One region of the Peribacillus phoenicis genome, then DNA from elsewhere that is predicted to be linked to it. Evidence: riboswitches for the same ligand, from Rfam matches in the RefSeq annotation. Region 1 holds a riboswitch; the other holds the start of a gene.
The links. Region 1 has a riboswitch for preQ1 ahead of queC (7-cyano-7-deazaguanine synthase QueC). Riboswitches for the same ligand answer to the same signal wherever they lie in the genome.
Positions count from the first base shown of each region.

Region 2: it holds a riboswitch for preQ1, as region 1 does, so the genes downstream of both, queF (preQ(1) synthase) here and queC (7-cyano-7-deazaguanine synthase QueC) in region 1, are expected to answer to the same signal.

Region 1 is NZ_JBDFMF010000001.1:3,808,773-3,813,109, reverse strand. Features, by position in the region: gene ABC374_RS18700 (methyl-accepting chemotaxis protein) at 407-2,086, opposite strand; PreQ1 riboswitch class I at 2,272-2,314, shown strand; gene queC (7-cyano-7-deazaguanine synthase QueC) at 2,370-3,035, shown strand; gene queD (6-carboxytetrahydropterin synthase QueD) at 3,035-3,505, shown strand; gene queE (7-carboxy-7-deazaguanine synthase QueE) at 3,498-4,226, shown strand; gene ABC374_RS18680 (DUF4260 domain-containing protein) at 4,271-4,337, opposite strand, start outside.
Region 2 is NZ_JBDFMF010000001.1:147,812-152,148, forward strand. Features, by position in the region: gene ABC374_RS00755 (YfmQ family protein) at 1-214, shown strand, start outside; gene ABC374_RS00760 (BA3454 family stress response protein) at 693-950, opposite strand; gene ABC374_RS00765 (EamA family transporter) at 1,076-1,912, opposite strand; PreQ1 riboswitch class I at 2,066-2,111, shown strand; gene queF (preQ(1) synthase) at 2,216-2,716, shown strand; gene ABC374_RS00775 (aspartate kinase) at 2,921-4,267, shown strand.

The sequences.
Region 1 (4,337 bases):
TTAATAGTAACATATCATTAGTTGATTTTAACCTTTTTTTACAAATTTGGAATGGAAATCGTGTTTTTTTGAGAATAAAGTTGTAAATGGTTTGATTCAAGAGAAAGCATGCAATGGATCCTTACTGAGTATAAGTGCCCGTGCATGGTGTTGAAAGGAAATTTCGGGATTTGCAGTAGCAGGTATTGGAAGCAATGATTATTTAAGTTAAAATATTCCTTTAATCAATTATACACTAAATATTCTGAAAACAAAGGGAAATATCCACTTCCAGCCGCTTCTGATAGATTCGTTTTTTAATGGTTTATTATTGTGTATAGTTATTTATTCCCCGAATAAACGAAAATGAAACAACATTATAATGGAAGGGAAAAAGCAATTTCCCGCATTCGGGAAATTGCTAGTGTCATAATTGGAACTTCTTAACCTGTTCAGTGAGCAGTTCTGCCGAGGATGCAATTTCACTGGCATGATTCGTGATTTCATCCATCGAAGAGCTGGATTGCTGAGCGGAGGCGGAGACTTGTTCGATTCCTGCCGCGGACTCTTCAGAAACGGCTGCGATATCTTCGATAGCCTGATTGATTTTTTGGCTATTTGTGGAGATATAGTTCAATTCGTCTGTTATATGCTGTATTTTCATTTCCATATTCCCGACAGAATGATTAATTGTTTCAAAGGTTCGGCCTGTGAGCGTAATTTGTTTTGTGCCTTCATCCACTTGTGTGTAACCATCTTCCAGGGAGTGGACGACCGTTTTTGAACCTGTTTGAATGGCGGAGACAATACTGGTGATATCCCCAACGGAGTGTGTGACCTCTTCAGCGAGTTTCCGCACTTCATCGGCGACGACGGCAAAGCCCCTGCCATGTTCACCAGCACGAGCAGCTTCTATGGCTGCATTCAGCGCCAATAGATTGGTTTGATTGGATATATCCTTGATGACCTGCACAAGCTGCGAAATTTGCTGTGATTGAGAATCGAGCCCTTTCACTTGCTCTACGGCATTTTTGACAATCCCATCAATACTTTGCATCTGTTGGACCGAACTGCGCATTAAAGTGGTGCCCTCCTTGGTCAAGGAAAGGATTTCGGTTGAACTGTTAGCTACATCCACCCCTTCTAGGTGGGCAAGCTTAATCCTGCCGGTGAAATCATCCATGATGCGAACCATTTCAGATGCCCGGTTGGCTTGTGACTCCGAACCTTCCGAAAGTTCATACATCGTAGTCGCTATCTGTTTGCTGCCCTGCTGGACTTCATTTGCTGATTGAGTCAGATCTTTACTTTGGTTGGAAACGGATTGCGAAACACTGAGCATTTTTTCGATCGTATCACGAAGGTCTTTCTGCATTTGATTGGCGGATACCGTTAGTTCGCCCATTTCATCATTTGACTTTTGCTCCAGGGGCTCATGATTCAGCTCTCCTGCAGCCACCATTTTCATCCTATCCCTGATTTTAAGGAGGGGGGTGGTAATGAGGTTGGCTGTAACAACCGCAAGGACAAGGCCAATAAGGACTGCCGCAATGGATATGATGATACTTGTCGTCTTAACCGATTTCCCGCTGGCGATGACGGTTTCACCAGAAGCGACAATCAATTCCTCGCGTTCCGAAGCAAGCTCCTTGAAACCCTCCATTACTTCATTGCTGATTGGCGCCACTTCATTTTTGAGTATCTCTTTAGCGCGTTCTTCATTTCCTTTTTCATATTGTGTAAATACCCGATCTACAATCATCGTCCTCCAATCCACGCTTTTCTCGATCAATTCCTTCGCTTTATCAGAATCGCTTAAGGCTAGGAGTTCCTCCTGGATGACCTGGCTTTCTTCAGTATATTGTAAGAACCCTTCTTTATAACTCTCGTCACCATAAAGAATATAGGCCCGGGCGTATGCGGTTCTTTGTGCTAGATTGTATAGGAGCTTTTCGTCTTGGATAAGAAGCGGAAGTTCCTTTTCGATGATATCCTGGGAATAAACCAGTGACTTGTTGCTGCTATAAATGTTGAATGCTCCTAAGATGACACATAAAGATATGATGAGTGAAAATGCCACCAATACCTTTGCTTTAATGCTTTTCAAATTATTGGACCCCTTTATCGATATTTTATTCACACTGTTTTATCGGATAAATAAAAGGATATTTAAGCAATGAAAAGTTAACCAAATTTTCCATCAGGTCTAATGTTCTCTTAATATAAACATCTTGATTTCTTATCGTTTTCAAGTTACTATTGACTTGGAAAAATATAATATTCCGCGTTAAGGCGGAAGAGGTTCTAGCTACCCTCTCAAAAAAACTAAGGAGAAACAGTGCTCTATTCTTAGGGTGCTGTTTTTTTCCGTAAAAAGGAGTTTTATAGAAATGAAGAAGAAAGAAAAGGCAGTGGTTGTGTTTAGTGGAGGTCAGGACAGTACGACGTGCCTGTTCTGGGCGATGGAGAGATTTGAGGAAGTGGAAGCGGTGACGTTCGATTATAATCAGCGGCATAGCTTGGAAATCGAATGTGCTCAAAACATTGCCAAGGAATTGGGCGTGAACCATCATATCCTTGACATGTCGCTGCTGAACCAACTGGCACCAAATGCGCTGACGAGAAGTGATATTGCGGTGACGGACGGAGAAGAAGGGGAATTGCCGTCGACGTTCGTACCAGGGAGGAATTTGCTGTTCCTTTCGTTTGCCGGAGTGCTGGCGAGTCAGATTGGCGCTAAACATATTGTCACCGGTGTCTGTGAAACGGATTTCAGCGGATATCCGGACTGCCGCGATGTATTCATTAAATCATTGAATGTGACCTTGAACTTGTCGATGGACCAGTCATTCGTGATTGATACGCCGCTAATGTGGCTTAATAAAGAGGAAACATGGGAGCTAGCGGATCAGCTAGGCGCGTTCGACTTTGTCCGCGAAAAGACCCTGACTTGCTATAACGGAATCATCTCCGACGGCTGTGGAGATTGTCCGGCATGTAATCTGCGGAAAAAAGGACTGGATGACTATGTAAGCAGACGGAAGGTGCTTTCATGATGTACGGTTTTACGATAGTGGATAAACTCCAAAAAATAGATGAAGATATTCAGCGCAGCCAATTGAAGTATACAAACAAGAGGGTTCTCGTGAGTAAGGAATTCACCTTTGATGCGGCACACCATCTGCATGATTATGAAGGGAAATGCAAGAACCTGCATGGCCACACGTATAAGGTCATTTTCGGATTAAGCGGGTATACAGATTCACGAGGGTTGATGATAGATTTTGGGGACATCAAGGATATATGGAAAAATGAAATTGAAATCCACCTGGATCACCGTTATTTGAATGAAACCCTGCCGCTCATGAATACAACAGCTGAAAATATGGTTGTCTGGATTTATGAAAAAATGGCCGAATCCCTTTCATTAAAAGAATATGAGGGTGCTAGAGTCGAATTTGTTCGACTGTACGAAACGCCGACAAGCTATGCCGAAGCCAGAAGGGAGTGGATGGAAAGTGAGTAAACTCCCTGTTATGGAAATCTTCGGGCCGACCATCCAAGGAGAGGGAATGGTCATTGGCCAAAAAACCATGTTCGTTCGGACGGCCGGCTGCGATTATTCGTGTGCCTGGTGTGATTCCGCATTTACTTGGGATGGCACCGGTAAGGAAGATACCGTCCAGATGACTGCTAGAGAAATATGGGATGAGCTGAAGCGTATTGGGGGTTCTGGTTTTTCCTTCGTGACGATATCAGGAGGAAACCCGGCTCTGCTGAAAAACCTAAACGGCTTGATAGCGATCTTACATGAAAATAAAATGAAAATAGGTGTCGAAACCCAAGGGAGCAGATGGCAGGATTGGTTTCTCGATATTGATGAACTGACTATTTCACCTAAGCCGCCGAGCTCTGGAATGAACACGGACTTTACGGTGCTCGACCAAATCATCTCGAACCTTGCCAATCGAAATCCTGAAAACCATGTCTCATTGAAGATCGTCGTCTTTAACGAGGAAGATTATCAATATGCCAAACATGTACATGGGCGTTACCCGGATATTCCTTTTTATCTGCAGGTCGGCAATGACGACAGCCGGACGGCGGATGATCGTCAATTGATCAGCGGCCTATTGAAGAAGTACGAAGAGTTAATTGATAAAGTGATAGTAGATGATGAATTGAATGATGTGAAAGTCCTGCCCCAGCTGCATACCTATATATGGGGAAACAAGCGGGGCGTGTAAAGTAAAGGCAGTGTGATGTTTAATCACACTGCCTTTTAAGCATATTACAACCTTTGTATATGTGTAGCTTTGAAGGATGATGTGTATTTAAGGCCATATCCAAATAAGCGA
Region 2 (4,337 bases), 3.7 Mb from region 1:
GGGTAACGAGCAATTGTTTTTACATCCAGAGGACAGTGGGACTCCATTGGTCATTGATACTAAAAAAGGCAAAATTGATGTTAAGTTATTTGTGTACATTTACAATGACCGCGTGGATGTAGTTAAACAGTACAAGAAGAAACTCATTTCTTATAGTTTGTTTTCCGATAGCCTCCAAGAACGTTCCGTGCCATTAATAAGTAACTTAGCTTAAAAGAACCAAAAATCAATTATTATCAAGTTTGTAGACATAAGGGGTTCTATCTAAATTTTAAAACAAAGTTGATTGGAACGGAGGGTACGAGACTCCTGCGGGAAATGCGAGTCCAAGGGAGACCCCGCAGGCGCAAAGGCGCCGAGGAGGCTCCCGGACCGCCCGCGGAAAGCGAGTGCCTGGAGTGGAAATTAACGTTTAAATTGTCTAAAGTCTGAGACGGTCCTTTAAAAGATCGTCATTTTTTATAAGTCTTTTATTCATTTAGGTACTTTTTTCATTAAAGAAAATTCTTAATTACTTGTTATTCAGATTGAGAGGTTTACTTACACAAACTGACGACTGAATTTTAGTGTCTTTGTGTTTTTAAATAGGAGGGAATTGCTGCAAGAGGGTCTTTAATCGTGCATATGAAAAATATTTTGGATATTATTTAATGGTAATAAAAAAGCAGGTATCTATTACGATGCCTGCTTTTTTATGCTTTCCATTGCTTTTCAACTTGATGAAGGGCTTGTTGTAAAATTACTTCATGATCTGTACCCGGTTTAGTAAGGACGTTAGTTTGATAAGATTTTCCTTGGAAATCAACTGTTACTGTAACTTTTACCATTATGCATCTTTCCTTTCTTGATTCAGAATTAAATGAGGTGGTTGTACCTATTTCTTTAATACCCGTGGCAGAGGATTTTTCAAACATTTCAAAAGCTGTAAAATCGAAAGAATTAATATTCAAAATTATCTGATATTTTTAAGCATGTGTCAACATTTTTTTTTGACCTGCCACATTTCCCGGTTAAATAAAAAACGACCTGGCTTGAAACACATGACAGCCAGGTTGTTTTTGTAAACGAACTATATTCATATTTTAGTTAAAATAATACCGATTAATGCTGCAAGAACACCAGCAATTTGATAGATTTTTAGTTTTTCCTTGAATAAATAACATCCAGCGAATACGACAACTAAACAGTTCAGGCTGACGACAGGGAAAATGATGCTTGCAATCCCGGTGTTCAATGCAAAGAAATAACATCCATAGCCTATCATACTTAAAAAACCTACTAAGGAACCGATTTTGACTTCCTTTAGCTTGATTTTTTCTTTTTTAAAGGCCAGAGCCGAAAGAAGATAAAGCATTCCGCCTCCATACATTGATACTAAGATATCAAGGGAGTTTAAATGAAGACGTGTTGATGTCGTCATTAGAATTCCGAGCACACCAAATGATAAGATGGAGAATAATGTGTGCATGATCCAAGGGACATATTGATGGTTACCTTTGGCGTTAGGTGTATACTGGATAACTAATGTAGCGAGAAACATGCAGACGATTCCACTCCACTGCAAGGAAGAAATATGTTCGTGAAAAATTAAAGCTGCACAGAGTATGGGGAATATTGCATTCGCTGCGATTAATGGTGATGTCAAGCTTGCCGGCCCTTTTTCAAAGGCGCTTGCCATCTGGATGTTACCATTAGCGTTCAGTACACCAATTGCTGCACCAAGCATGATGGACAGCCAGTTCAGCTGTAAACCATCCATAAATACTCCATAAATAATGGACAAAATAAAAGCTGAAAAATAAAAGAAAAATTGGATATGTATCTTGGAATATCCTTTTCCGCTGCTCCATTTGAAAATGCTGTTATTGATTCCGAAACATAAGCTTGTGATGAGTGCTGCAAAAATCCACATGTGTATATTCTCTTCTTTCTTATAGGTTGAACTGCTTTTTCCATTTTAAACTGAATATATAAAGGAATCAAACCCAATTTAAGAGAGTTGCATTGACAGATTGACTATTTTTTTTTATATTTACTAAGACAATTTTAAAATATTTCCCGATAAACGGGAGAGGTTCATAGCATCACCCTCTTAAAAAAACTATGGCTTTGATATTTTTCGCGAATCAACCATATCTTTGAGGAGATATGGTTTTTGTTATATAGAGGCCCATTTTATGAATCTCCCTGAAACGTGGGATTAGGAGGACTTTTCATGTCTGGAAGAAAAGAAGAAGAATTAAAAAAAGAGATCACACTGCTTGGGAATCAAGGAACAAAATATACATTTGACTATGCGCCTGAAATCCTTGAGTCATTCGATAACAAGCATCCGAACCGGGATTATTTCGTCAAATTCAATTGCCCGGAATTCACTAGCTTATGTCCGATAACGGGCCAGCCGGACTTTGCTACCATTTACATCAGCTATATTCCCAGTGTGAAAATGGTGGAAAGCAAGTCTTTGAAACTTTATTTATTCAGCTTCCGCAATCACGGTGATTTCCATGAAGACTGCATGAATATCATAATGAATGATTTAATCGAATTGATGGATCCTAAATATATTGAAGTCTGGGGCAAGTTTACACCTAGGGGCGGAATTTCCATCGACCCTTACACAAATTATGGGAAACCAGGTACGAAGTATGAGGAAATGGCGAATTACCGCTTGATGAACCATGACTTATACCCGGAAACCGTGGATAATCGCTAAAGAATAGGAGAGACAATGGGCATATGCCCGTTGTCTTTTTCCTTGTTTTTAGCCATTCTTTATCAGTCGTCCTGATGATTTGTCCTTTTTAAAAATACAAATGTCCTCCTATAATGGAATTTCCACTTGATTGTTTCGAGAAAAAGCGTAATAATAGGGAGAGTTGATTTTGACAGAATATTTACGAAAATAGGGGATGTCGAGATGAAAGTTGCAAAGTTTGGTGGAAGTTCACTTGCGTCAGGTGAACAGTTGAGGAAGGTATTCGAAATTGTTGTTTCTGATCCAGAGAGGAAGATTGTGGTCGTTTCGGCTCCAGGAAAACGCAATTCCGATGATATAAAGGTGACGGATTTATTGATTGAAGCTGCGGAACAGCAGTTGCGCGGGGATAACGGAGAGCATTTGATAGAAGATGTTGTATTCCGCTATGCGAGCATTGCTGAAGAGCTGGATATATCTGAGAGTGTCATCACTGGGATTCATGAGAATTTAATGGCACTGCTGCATGCAGACCAAACTAACCCGAAGCGCTATCTGGATGCCTTGAAGGCCAGCGGCGAGGATAATAATGCGAAGCTGGTCGCAGGTTATTTTCAAAGCCGTGGTGTAGAGGCACAGTATATCAATCCAAAGAAGGCGGGCTTGATCGTAACGGATGAAGGTGGATTCACCAAGGTGCTGCCAGAGTCTTATGATCGGTTATATGCTCTGCGTGATGAACCAGGAATCGTTGTATTCCCAGGGTTCTTTGGATATACGTTAGATGGTGATGTGTTAACCTTCTCAAGAAGCGGTTCAGATATTACTGGTTCGATTCTTGCGAATGGGGTCAAAGCTGATTTGTATGAGAACTTTACGGACGTGGATGCCGTTTATGCGGTGAATCCAAATGTGGTTTCCAATCCGAAGGGAATCCGGGAACTAACCTATCGTGAGATGCGTGAGCTTTCTTATGCAGGTTTCTCGGTATTTCATGATGAGGCGCTGATTCCTGCATTCCGTGCGGGAATACCTGTCCATATTCAGAATACGAACAATCCGGCGGCACAAGGGACCCGCATTGTGAATACACGGGATAATACGAACGGGCCCGTTATTGGGATTGCAAGTGATAAAGGATTTTGCAGTATTTACATTAGCAAATATTTGATGAACCGGGAAGTTGGTTTTGGCCGGAAACTGCTGCACATCCTCGAAGATTATGGAGTTTCATATGAGCATATTCCATCAGGCATTGATGATGTGACGCTTATTCTAAGGCAGGATCAGATGAAAGGTGAAGCCGAGAATAAAATCATTTCCCGAATCAAGAAAGAGCTGCATGCCGATGAAGTGAATGTGGAGCATGATCTGGCCTTGATCATGGTTGTAGGGGAAGGGATGCGTCATAATGTCGGTACAACGGCAAGAGCGTCAAAAGCCTTGGCCGAAGCAAAGGTGAATATTGAGATGATCAACCAGGGCTCTTCTGAGGTAAGCATGATGTTCGGTGTGAAAGGGCACAACGAAGAGACGGCGATTCAGGCATTATATCACGAGTTCTTTTGAGAATAATAGATCAGTGACCTCCTTTTAGAAGGGGGTTTTTTTGTGATCAATCTTTTAGTCACTATACATA